Regions from separate parts of the Ferdinandcohnia sp. GQ5 genome, predicted to be linked through region 2. Evidence: riboswitches for the same ligand, from Rfam matches in the RefSeq annotation. Region 2 holds a riboswitch; each other region holds the start of a gene.

Evidence for each region. Region 2 has a riboswitch for S-adenosylmethionine ahead of mtnK (S-methyl-5-thioribose kinase). Riboswitches for the same ligand answer to the same signal wherever they lie in the genome.
Region 1: another riboswitch for S-adenosylmethionine. It lies ahead of AC6CHV_RS19650 (Fur-regulated basic protein FbpA); the one in region 2 lies ahead of mtnK (S-methyl-5-thioribose kinase).
Region 3: another riboswitch for S-adenosylmethionine. It lies ahead of AC6CHV_RS05460 (O-acetylhomoserine aminocarboxypropyltransferase/cysteine synthase family protein); the one in region 2 lies ahead of mtnK (S-methyl-5-thioribose kinase).
Region 4: another riboswitch for S-adenosylmethionine. It lies ahead of AC6CHV_RS18470 (DUF2292 domain-containing protein); the one in region 2 lies ahead of mtnK (S-methyl-5-thioribose kinase).

Annotation. Positions count from the first base shown of each region.
Region 1 covers NZ_JCAXEW010000017.1:117,126-120,243, reverse strand. Annotated here, with positions in the region: gene AC6CHV_RS19660 (Rrf2 family transcriptional regulator) at 1-295, opposite strand, end outside; gene AC6CHV_RS19655 (NAD(P)-dependent oxidoreductase) at 437-1,072, shown strand; SAM riboswitch class I at 1,484-1,587, shown strand; gene AC6CHV_RS19650 (Fur-regulated basic protein FbpA) at 1,671-1,868, shown strand; gene AC6CHV_RS19645 (SDR family oxidoreductase) at 1,964-2,722, opposite strand; gene AC6CHV_RS19640 (TetR/AcrR family transcriptional regulator C-terminal domain-containing protein) at 2,911-3,118, shown strand, end outside.
Region 2 covers NZ_JCAXEW010000011.1:24,541-27,658, reverse strand. Annotated here, with positions in the region: gene AC6CHV_RS14415 (aminotransferase class I/II-fold pyridoxal phosphate-dependent enzyme) at 1-351, opposite strand, end outside; gene AC6CHV_RS14410 (carbon-nitrogen family hydrolase) at 448-1,239, shown strand; SAM riboswitch class I at 1,326-1,460, shown strand; gene mtnK (S-methyl-5-thioribose kinase) at 1,716-2,906, shown strand; gene mtnA (S-methyl-5-thioribose-1-phosphate isomerase) at 2,911-3,118, shown strand, end outside.
Region 3 covers NZ_JCAXEW010000003.1:249,132-252,249, forward strand. Annotated here, with positions in the region: partial or broken gene AC6CHV_RS05455 (MFS transporter) at 1-740, shown strand, start outside; SAM riboswitch class I at 930-1,030, shown strand; gene AC6CHV_RS05460 (O-acetylhomoserine aminocarboxypropyltransferase/cysteine synthase family protein) at 1,101-2,423, shown strand; SAM riboswitch class I at 2,529-2,636, shown strand; gene AC6CHV_RS05465 (ATP-binding cassette domain-containing protein) at 2,788-3,118, shown strand, end outside.
Region 4 covers NZ_JCAXEW010000016.1:20,453-23,570, forward strand. Annotated here, with positions in the region: gene AC6CHV_RS18465 (hemerythrin domain-containing protein) at 1-258, shown strand, start outside; SAM riboswitch class I at 693-792, shown strand; gene AC6CHV_RS18470 (DUF2292 domain-containing protein) at 1,114-1,287, shown strand; gene ssuE (NADPH-dependent FMN reductase) at 1,470-2,021, shown strand; gene AC6CHV_RS18480 (NtaA/DmoA family FMN-dependent monooxygenase) at 2,042-3,118, shown strand, end outside.

The DNA.
Region 1 (3,118 bases), on a different contig from region 2:
CCGGATTAGGATTGTCATGGACGCTAAACAGCTCTCCTTCTCTTACTACATCAACTGCCTTATAGACATCTAGCATTGTAATCTCTGTTGATTTTCTTGCGAGTTTTGCACCTGCAACTCCCGGGTGTACTTCAATTAAGTTTGCTTTTTTAAGCATTCCCATAATTTTTCTAATAACTACTGGATTTGTATTTACACTTGATGCTAAAAATCCTGATGAACATTCCCCCTCTTTCGATAACTTTATGAGGGAAAGTATATGAATTCCAACAGAAAATCTACTACTGATGGACATCGCTGTCACCTTTCTTTCATTCCTAATCGTACGTTTATTATACCTAAAAGTTGAATGTATTGACATTAACTATACATGTAACTATAATCATTACATGTAATCAATATAATTACAAGTTAAACGACATAGGAGGTAACTATAATGAAAATTGGAATTATTGGTGCAAATGGTAAAGCAGGAAGCCTAATTTTAAAAGAAGCAGTTAAAAGAGGACATGAAGTTAAAGCTATCGTTAGGGATGCATCTAAAATACAGAACAATCAAGTATCTGTTTTAGAAAAAAATATTTTTGAATTAATAAAAGCTGATGTTGAGGATCTCGATGTAGTAGTTAATGCTTTTGGTGCGCCACTTGGAGAAGAACAAGCCCACGTAGATGCCGGCCATGCATTAATTGAGGCTGTTAAAGGAACAGATACAAGAATCATAGTTGTTGGTGGTGCAGGAAGTCTTTATGTTGATGAGGCAAAAACTCTTCAACTCATCGACACACCAGAGTTTCCAGACTTTGTAAAACCAACAGCCAATGGTCAAGCACGAAATCTTCAAGAACTTAAAGAAACAGCAGATATCACTTGGACATTTATCAGTCCATCTGCAGTATTTGATTCAGAGGGAAAAAGAACTGGTACTTATCAAACTGGTAAAGACAATTTACTCGTTAACTCAAAAGGCGAAAGCTACATTAGCTACGCTGACTTTGCCATCGCAGTAATTGACGAAATCGAAAACCCCAAACACCTTAACCAAAGATTTACAGTCGTCGGCGAAGCTTAATGGGACACAGGGACAGGTTCCTTGTCCAGAACAGGACAATGCGGTACCTCCTGTTAATTATCCCCACAGTCATACGGAAGTCTATTTCATCCTATGCCTTTTATTCTATTATTTTTAAGAGGCAAACATATGAAAAACAAAGTATTTCCTGCAGAAATCGAAGTCATTTCTACAGAGGACCCTTTTGGTTTCATCTTAAAATCAAATTTGGAATTGAGAGACAGGTTGATTAACCCCTTGGGTTATGAATCTTGTCTCTTTTTTATGCCCCCTTTTCGCGAACTTATTTTTTACGAAATCATTACATTTTGCAAAATTTCATAAATACAAGTAGACACATCGGAATAATATGGTTAAACTATAAATAACATCCATTACGTCTAGGGTGTTTCATTTGTACAAACTTATAAAAACTTATCAAGAGAGGTGGAGGGGCTGGCCCTGTGAAACCTCAGCAACAGATTCGTTGAATACTGTGCTAAATCCTGCAAGCTAACAAGCTTGAAAGATAAGTGAGGTTACCCTAATCATAAAAAAGCCTCTTCTTATCTTGTTATTGGGTCTTTTGAAAGCCAATTACGAAAGGAGAGAGATGATTATGGCTATATTAAAAGAAACTGTTGAGAAACGTAAAAATGAGATCATTCGGAAACTAATTGCGTGTAACATGTATAAAAAAGATGGAAAACATCTATTTGAATTATCCCTGCCCGAATTAGAACATGAATACTTTAAAATTCAATCTAAAGGACATCCACATACTGGTTACGGATCAATACGTTGGAAAAACTTTTAAAAGTCTTTCCTTGAAGGAACAAAACTTGTTTGAAATTAGAATAAAATATGCCAAAAAGCTTGGATCACCATATGTGACCCAAGCTTTTTCATTTCCTAATATGCTGTCCAACCCGCATCCCCGGTGATGACTGTTCCGTTGACAAAACTTGCGTCATCTGATGCAAGGAATAGTGCAATACTTGCGATTTCTTCCGGTTTACCTGTACGTGGATTGATAGCCAATCCTGGCATAATACGGCCCATTCCAAAATCACTTCTGCCAGTCATCGAAGCACTGATATTAGTTTCAACACCGCCTGGTGCAATCGCATTACAACGAATCCCACTTTGAGCATACATGAAACCGGTGTTTTTCGTGAATCCAACTACCGCATGTTTAGAGGCGGTATAAGCAGCGCCAGCTCTTGCCCCTTGAAGTCCGCCTGCAGATGCTACGTTGATAATAACCCCAGCCTTTTTCTCTAAAAAGATTGGCAGTACTTTACGGGTTGCGCGCATTACACTCGTTGTATTTACCGCAAAAATTCTTTCCCATTTCTCGTCTTCAATTTCTCCAGCTGGTTCAAAGTTGTCCATAATTCCTGCATTATTTACTAAAATATCTACTGTTCCATACTTCGTTACAGCAGAATTAATTAAGTGTTGAATATCTTCTTCTTTTGCAACATTGGTCATAACAGCGATAGCTTCTCCGCCATTTATCTTGATTTCATCAACAGTTGCATTAGCAGCTTCAATATTAATATCTGAAACGACTACTTTTGCACCTTCATTTGCGTACAGAATTGCAATTGATTTTCCCATACCAGAAGCGGCACCTGTAACAACTGCTACTTTTTTCTCTAGCCTCATGTTCATTCCTCCAATTATGATAGAATGCATTTTAATAAACAGTTGTACGTTAATCAACAACTACCTATAGTATAATAAGAAGAATAATACGCTTACAATCAGCAAAAACATGATTAAGTGTTTACTAATAAACAAATATATATGAATTTGTCTAGTATTTTTGTTTTATCAAACATGGGAGGATGTTTATGTCTAGTAATAATGACTATCTTGACCGCCGAATTGTAAAGTCAAAGCGAGCAATAAAAGATGCATTACTATCCTTAATGAATGAAAAAGACTTAAAGAAGATTTCGATATCAGATATTGTACGGGTTGCGGACCTAAATCGTGGTACATTTTATAAGCATTTTCAATATAAAGAAGATATTCTACATGAGATTATGGATGAAGTCA
Region 2 (3,118 bases):
ATTTAATAGACATTGTGGAATCTCTACCAATCCAGCCTTTCCACCAAATAAAATCGCGATTTCTGTTTCAGGGTCAAGTTCAACACCATATTCACGTTGGTAAAATTCTGCCGCTGCCTTCTTTAAGAATGTATGGCCACGAAATGGAGAATACTTATGAAATTTAGTCTGATCGGCAGCCTTTTTAAGAGCTTCAACAATATGTTGAGGTGTTGGTTGGTCAGGATTCCCCTGACCTAAATTTATTACATCATGCCCTTGGGCAACTACATTGTTCACCTTAGCTACAAGAGAAGCAAAAAACTGTTTCGGTAATTTTTGCAGGGTTTCAGATTGTTGGAAATTTTTCATATCTACACCTTCTTCAAAATACTTGAAATACTAACCAAAAATAATATATTGTTAGAGTTAACTTGTAAAGTATTATTTTCACTGGGAGGATACCAAATGAATCTTAAAATTGCTTGTATACAGTATGATATTCAATTCGGTAAACCGCAAGAGAATTTTGCCCAAATTTCTAAAGAAATCGAAAAGACAATGAATCAGGACAAACCTGATATTATCATCCTTCCAGAGCTTTGGACGACTGGATATGATTTAACAAGATTAGATGAAATTGCAGATGAAAATGGCGATGAAACAAAAACGTTTATAAAAACCTTAGCAAAACAATACTCTGTAAATATTGTAGCAGGCTCTGTAGCCAAAAAGACGGAGCAAGGTGTGACAAATACGATGTTTGTCTTTAATCGAGACGGAGAATTGCTAAGTGAATACAGCAAACTACATTTATTCAAGCTAATGGATGAACATTTGTATTTAAAGGCCGGTGAAGCAAAAGGCGATTTCATAATTGAAAATGTACCAGCAGCTGGTGTGATTTGTTACGACATTCGCTTCCCAGAATGGATTCGTGCACATACAACAAGTGGCGCAGAAGTTTTATTCGTGGTAGCAGAATGGCCACTTCCTCGCCTTGAGCATTGGCGAACATTACTCCTTAGTCGAGCGATTGAAAATCAGTGCTATGTTGTTGCATGTAATTGTGTTGGAAGTAATCCTAATAATGAATTCGGAGGTCATTCGATGGTTATCGACCCTTGGGGAAACATTATTGCTGAAGCAGGTACTGAAAGCACAACTCTAGTTGGAGAAATCGACCTTAGCAAGGTAAAAGAGGTGAGAAAACAAATTCCTATCTTCCAGGATCGTCGTCCTAATTTTTATCATTCATAGAAATAAAAATATATTGACAATTATGTACATTCGTTGATATCATTCTCTTCAGTATCAACATATAATAGAATATCAATTAATTTGATCTCTTATCAAGAGTAGGCAGAGGGACTTGGCCCGATGAAGCCCAGCAACCGACCGTAAATCCATCGCAAGGTGAGGCGCTATTTTTTAGCGCTGGGGAAACCCACAAGGCACGGTGCTAATTCCAGCAGGAAGTGAATAACTTTATTCAGTCATGCTTAAAACCAGACTGAATAAAGTTATAGCCTCCGGCGGATGCAACAGATTTTCAAAGGTAAATTTTCGAGCAAGCTCGAAAAAATCTGTGCGCAAATTCGCTGAAGGCTCATTTGATCTTCTTGGCAGATAAGAGGTGCGAAGCCGTGTCTTCAAGCCTCTTTCAATGAAAGAGGCTTTTCCGTTTTTAGAAAAGCCTCCAAACTATTAAATAATACTTCTGGAGGAATATAAATATGTCAATTTCATATCAATCGATTTACGAACCATTAACAGAAAGCACTGCGGTGGCATTGGCCATTCGTTTAGGTTTGTTTGAAGAAGGAACATTTTTAAAATGCAGAGAAATTGGGGATGGAAATTTAAATCTAGTTTTCCATATCACCGAAGAAGAAGGAAATGGCATTATTATTAAGCAAGCTTTACCATATGCAAAGGTGGTTGGTGAAAGCTGGCCATTATCTTTAAAGCGAGCAACAATTGAAGCAAATGCATTATTAGCAGCAGCGGATTATGTGCCAACTCTTGTACCAAAGGTTTATTATTCTGATGAGATTCTAGCTATTACTGTGATGGAAGACCTCTCCCACTTGCAAATCTCAAGAGCAGGTCTCATTGAAGGTAAAAACTTCCCGCTTTTATCTGAGCATATTGGAACATTTTTAGCTAAAACATTATTTTACACTTCAGACTTTGGACTAGAGCCATCGAAGAAAAAAATATTGGTTCAAAAATTTATAAATCCTGACCTTTGTAAAATTACGGAGGATCTTGTTTTTACAGATCCATTTTTCGATATCGATACAAATAGTTTCGAAGAGGAATTACAGAATGATGTTGAACAAATTTGGGCTGACCAACCGCTGAAGCTTGAAATTGCAAAGTTAAAGCAGAAGTTCTTAACTCAAGCAGATGCTCTATTACATGGCGATTTACACACAGGAAGTATATTCGCTAGTGAAACTGAGACGAAAGTTATTGATCCTGAATTTGCCTATTTTGGCCCACTCGGTTTTGATATCGGGCAATTTATTGCAAATCTATTATTAAATGCAATTTCAAGAGATTCTGAGTACCGTGAGCCATTATACGAACATATCAAAAGAACATGGGAAGTGTTTTCCTGGACTTTCTCAGACCTTTGGAAAAATGAAGCGGTTGAACTTTATCGTGATACGGAAGGTTATTTGGAATATGTTCTTGAGCAAACTTTTGAAGATGCAATTGGTTTTGCTGGCTGTGAAGTGATACGTCGAACAATCGGCCTTGCACATGTTGCTGACTTAGATGGCATTGAAAGCATTGAACAAAAAATCGCAACTAAACAGCATGCACTACGTTTAGGAAAAGAATTAATAAAAGAACGCAAGTCAATCAAGGAACTTGGAACTCTACGAAACTATGTAGAAAAAACAGCTAAGGAGTGACAACATGACATACACAAAAAAAGTTCCTCAATCTGTTCAGTGGAATGAAACACATATCAAACTATTAGATCAAACAAAGCTTCCGTTGGAAACTGTATTTATCGACCTTTTTTCAATTGAGGATGTTTGGGACAGTATTACCACATTAAAAGTCCGTGGAGCTCCAGCAATAGGAATTACTGCTGCGTTTGGTTTAGCATTGTCTGCTCAAG
Region 3 (3,118 bases), on a different contig from region 2:
GAGTGTAAGAATCACATTATTAATTGCAACTATCATTTATATGGCTGGTATTTTACCGATACTTAAAATGAATGAACAGCCAAGGAAACAACCTGAGATTAGTGGCGTCATTTAGGCAGAAGCTGCGAACAAATAAATCACAAATAAAGTTAATTGCGATGTTTGCATTTGCTCAAATGATCATAGGGTTTGGATCAGGATTAGTTATTCCTTACCTAAATTTGTATTTTGCTGACCGGTTTTTAGCAAGTAATACAGTAATTGGTCTCATTTTATCATTGGGACAAGCAGCAACAGCGATCGCGATGATTATTGGACCAGCCATTGTTAGTAAGGTAGGAGAAGTTCGAGCAGTTGTTTATCTACAACTATCATCATTGCCTTTCCTCTTGCTGACAGGGTATACCGAAAATCTTTACATAGCGGCCATTGGCTTTTTATTTAGACAAGCCTTAATGAATGCAGGAAACCCGATCCAAGCATCTCTTGTTATGGGGCGGGTTGATGATTCTATGAAAGGACTGGCCAACTCTGTTAACCAAATGGTATTTTCATTAGGCTGGGCTTTAATGGGGCCAATATCAACCTCGATTGTGATGCTGTATGGTGCTTATTGGGGCTATGCTTATGTTTTTACAATTACATCTGTCTTATATTTAATAGGTTCTCTCTATTTCCTATTTGTTTTTACTGGGAAATCCTTTCAGAAAGAGGAAAAACAAATCGCGAAAATATCTTAATATGTCGTATTTCCCGGGAAAAATGGACGAATTTTGTAGCATTAACATGAATGTTTAATTAGTGTTGTCGATTTTCACAAAAAATACAAGTAATTTGGAATATCTTGTTTTTTCAAAATATTTTCATTGACTTGTGAATGAAAAAGGGTTAACATCAAATTAATCATAAAAGTAAAAACTTAATAGTTTATCTTATCAAGAGTGGTGGAGGGAATGGCCCTATGAAACCCGGCAACCGGTATTTACACGGTGCTAAATCCAGCAGGCTTTTTTTGCCTGAAAGATAAGAAGAGAGACCATACATACAACCTCTTCTTATCGAAGAGGTTTTTTTATTTAATCAAAGAGGGAGAGATTAATATGAGTGAAAAACAAAAAAATTTCAGACCAGAAACGATTGCAATACATGGGGGTCTTGAGGCAGATCCAGTAACCGGTGCTAGAGCAGTTCCTATCTACCAATCAAATGCGTTCAAATTTAATACTACTGAACATGCAGCAAATCTCTTTGGATTAAAGGAAAACGGTTATATTTATACTCGAATCCACAACCCAACTACTACTGTTTTTGAAGAAAGAGTAGCTCAATTAGAAGGTGGAGTAGGTGCATTAGCAGTTGCTAGCGGAATGGCAGCCATTACGACTTCAATCCTTAACATTGCGGGAGCAGGAGATGAGATTGTATCTGCTTCTACTTTATACGGTGGAACGTATAATCTATTTGCTAATACTCTACCTAAATATGGAATTAAAACGCATTTAGTAGATCCAAAAAATCCTGAAAATTTCCGTCAAGCAATAACACCAAATACAAAAGCAATCTTTGCTGAAACAATCGGAAACCCTAGCTTAGATATACTAGATATTGAGGCAGTTGCTAACATTGCTCATGAAGCAGGTATTCCACTAATTGTTGACAATACTTTTGCAACACCATATTTATGTAGACCAATTGAGCATGGAGCAGACATTGTTATCCATTCAGCTACAAAATGGTTACTAGGTAATGGAACAACCATGGGTGGAATTATAGTAGACGGAGGTAAATTCGATTGGAATTCACCAAAGTTCCCTGGATTTACAACTCCAGATCCTAGTTATCATGATTTAGTCTTTGCGGAAGCATTGGGACCAGTAGCCTTTATAATTAAAGCAAGAGTTCAACTACTACGTGATTTAGGTCCAGCTATTAGTCCATATAATTCATTCCAATTCAATTTAGGTTTAGAAACATTGCATGTTCGAATGAAGGAGCATATTGCGAATACGAAAAAAGTTGTTTCTTATCTTAAAAATCACCCTGGGGTTGAATGGGTGTTGTATCCAGGTGAAGAGGACCATCCAAATAAACAACTAGCTGATAAATATTTACCAAAAGGTGCAGGAGCGGTAATTGTATTCGGTATTAAAGGTGGAAGAGAAGCTGGCGAAAAGCTAATCAATAGTGTTGAGCTTTGGTCACATGTTGCAAATGTAGGAGATGCAAAAAGCTTAATTATTCACCCTGCTAGTACTACACACCAACAATTGAGCCCAGAAGACTTAAAGGCATCTGGTGTATCAGAGGACTTAGTCCGCTTATCTGTTGGTATTGAAAATGTGGAAGATATTTTAGAAGATTTAGAGCAAGCCATTAAAGCTGCAAATGGAACCAGTTCAGCCTTATCAGTGCCGACTGCATAACTGAAAAATTGTTCACAATATTTTCGTTGACACCCTTATATAGAGATGATAAGATTACTCTCGTGTTGTTTTAGTATGATAATAAAAATTAAATAAATCTGATAACTCTTATTTAGAGTGGTGGAGGGATGTGCCCGATGAAACCCAGCAACCGTCAACGTCTGTTGAAAAGGTGCCAATTCACACAAAGCTTTGGGCTTTGGAAGATGAGAGGAAGGAATCACAAAATTGTGCCTTTCTGCTCGTTTTTGCAGAAAGGCATTTATTTTTATATGCGTGGCATATTTGAATAATTATTATCTTTATTTATTTACATTATCGCATACACTAAACATAGTTTTCTCTGAATAGAAGGTGTGACAACGTGATAACACTAAAAAATGTTAAAAAGATTTATCAAACAAATACAAATTCTGTAACAGCAGTTAACAATATTGACTTTCAGATAAATGAAGGTGAAATTTTCGGAATCATTGGATACAGTGGCGCGGGTAAAAGTTCACTCATCCGTTTATTGAATGGGCTTGAAACTCCAACAGAAGGGAATATTTCTGTTGCTGGTCATAATATCACGTCCATTAAAGGAAAAGCATTACGTGATGCTCGTAAAGAAATAAGTATGATCTTTCAGCACTTTAACCTACTATGGTCGCGAACAGTTAGGGAAAATATCTCCTTTCCCCTGGAGATTGCAA
Region 4 (3,118 bases), on a different contig from region 2:
AAAGATCAAACCATCGGTACAATGGAATATGAGCATCGTAAAGCGGAAAAGCATTTACGAGATTTCCTTGATGAGGCTGCTCTAGTGGGAGAGGACATGGATGAATATGATGCACAAACTATTACAGTTTACGCAGTCCAAGCGTACGCAACCTTAACACAGCACTTCGCGAAGGAAGAAAATATGCTTTTTCCATTGGCTGAGAGAATATTGTCCACTGAAGAAAAAGCTGAGCTCGAACGATTACTACGAAATTAATAAAATATCATAAACGGCGACCGCGAATTATATAATGATTCGAGGTCTTTTTTTGTGGGTTTACACCAAATGGTATAATGCAGGTTTTTCCTGTGATTTCCAAAAGTCATGCAATAAGCAGCATTTATACTATGGATATTACCAGTTATATCCAAAAATCATAAGAAAAAAAGCGTTTATGATATTTGTTTTTCAAAAAGTACCCAAAAGTCATATCAAAAGGAGCTATTAAGCATTAACCTTTTCCAACTATATACAAAAGTCCTATCATATCCATTTTTTTAAGGTGTATAAACAGCCTAATCCTTAGAAGAACGATAAACACTATGACAAAATGACTAAAATTTCTACCTTTTAAAAATTTTCGCTGAAATCGATTGACAGAAACAAAAATTCCGTGTAATTTATATATCAACAACTAAATTACCATTTTATTCTTATCCAGAGAGGTGGAGGGACTGGCCCATCGAAGCCTCGGCAACAGACAATTGTACTGTGCCAATTCCAGCAAGCGTAAAGCTTGAAAGATAAGAAGAGCGTATGAAACTAATCACGTATGCCCTCTTCTTATTAGAAGAGGGCTTTTTAATTTATATCAGTAAAAGTCATACTTCTACTGATATAAATAAAGCCTCCGGCGGATGCCACGATTTTTCAAAGGAAATTTTCGAGCAGTAAGATCAAAGACTAAGAACGCCACGTCCTGTGGCAACGTCTTTATGACCCACATCATGTGGGCCTAAAATCTGGCGCAAATACGCCAAGGCGCATTTGATTTTTTGGCCGCAGAACTGATTGCCATACTGGTCAACCAATGGCAATGAATCATATACATCTTGAACAAGGGGGAGTTGTATGGCGCAGCTTGATGAATCAAAGGTAAAGCATATTTTATCTACCTTGGAGAAATTGGATTTTGGATCTATTGTGATCACGGTTCACAATGGGGAAATTACCCAAATCGATGCAACAGAAAAGAAGCGTTTTTCCTTGCAAAAATCCACATCAACCCAAACTAAAACTAAGTAAATAACGTGCCGATTAGACGACTAAAGGCATCTTTATTTTCAAAGCGACCAAAAAAGACGCTTTAGATAAAGATGCCTTTTTTATTCGATCTTTTACTTGGAAGAAGAGGGGATTCCTTACAAATAATCCTAAGTTAAACTCATTTAAATGAACAAAAAGACACAAGCGAAAGGATGATTAAAATGAGTGAAATCGTAATTTTATCAGGAAGTCCGTCTGAGAGTTCTAGAACGGATTTAGTCCTACAGTATGTTGGAAAAAAGCTGAAACAAGAGGGTTTCTCGGTCACATATGTATCTGTTAGAGATATTCCATTTGAGGACATTTTTAATCTGAGGTTTGATAGTCCTGCACTTAAGGATCTGACTTTACTCCTTCAAGGGGCTGAGGGAGTGATTGTAGGATCGCCCGTATACAAGGCAGCCTACACTGGGATTTTGAAGGCAGTACTAGATTTGCTTCCCCAAGATGTGCTGTCGCAGAAAACAGTATTACCAATCATGACAGGTGGAAGCCCAGCCCACTTACTTGCGATTGAGTTCAGCCTCAAACCATTATTGGCTGCATTAAAGGGGCAAAGCCAACAAGGAGTGTACTTCCAAGATTGCCAAATCGATAAAACACAAGTAGTCAACCCAATAACGGACGAGAATGTGTTAGTGAGATTGAAAAAAGAGCTTTATTACTTTATTGAAACAGTAAATAAGAAAAAAGACTTTGCCTTGAAAAATTAATGGAAGAGGAGTTAATGAAAATGACGAAGAAAAGAATTTATTTAAATGCGTTTGATATGAATTGTGTGGGACATCAATCCCCAGGTCTATGGACACATCCAGAGGATCAATCCCATCGTTATAAAGACAGCGAGTATTGGATTGAACTCGCGAAGCTTTTAGAAAAGGGTAGATTCGATGCTATATTTCTAGCAGATGTACTAGGGCCATACGATGTGTATCAAGGTTCAAGAGATGCTGCAATCCGCCAAGGTACACAAACACCTGTCAATGATCCATCCCTTGTTGTACCGTTAATGTCAGCGGTGACGAAACATTTAGGATTTGGGGTTACTGCATCTGTTACTCATGAGCATCCATATACATTTGCTCGCAGGATGTCGACGCTCGATCATATTACAAAAGGGCGTGTAGGCTGGAATATTGTAACTTCATATTTAAAAAGTGCCGCTGTGAATATGGGCTTGGAAGATCAGATTAAACACGATGAGCGCTATGATATTGCCGATGAATACTTAGAAGTCTGCTATAAATTATGGGAAGGAAGTTGGGAGGATGATGCAGTTTTACTAGACAAACAGAATCGAATTTTTGCAGATCCAAGTAAGGTTCACGATATCAATCATGAAGGTAAGTATTATAAGGTTCCAGGTGCTCACCTTTGCGAACCTTCTCCACAACGAACACCAGTCCTTTACCAAGCCGGAACTTCTAGTAAGGGGCGGGCTTTTGCTGGTAAACATGCGGAATTAATTTTTATTGGGGCACCGACTAAAAATGCAGCTAAGCATTCCGTCAAGAAACTACGTGAAGAAGCAATCAAGGCTGGCAGAGCACCAGAGGAAATAAAAATACTTGCTTGTATTACTCCAATCGTTGGTCAAACAGCAGAAGAAGCACAAGATAAATACAATGAGTATCAAAAACACGTAAGCTATGAAGGGGCATTAGCACTTCTAGGTGGCTGGACTGGAATCGACTTTTCAGAGTATAGTCCAGATGAAAATTTAAAGTATGTGAAAAATGATGCGATTCAATCGACCGTTGAGAACTTTACAAAAATCGATTCTGATAAAAAATGGACGATTGATGAGATA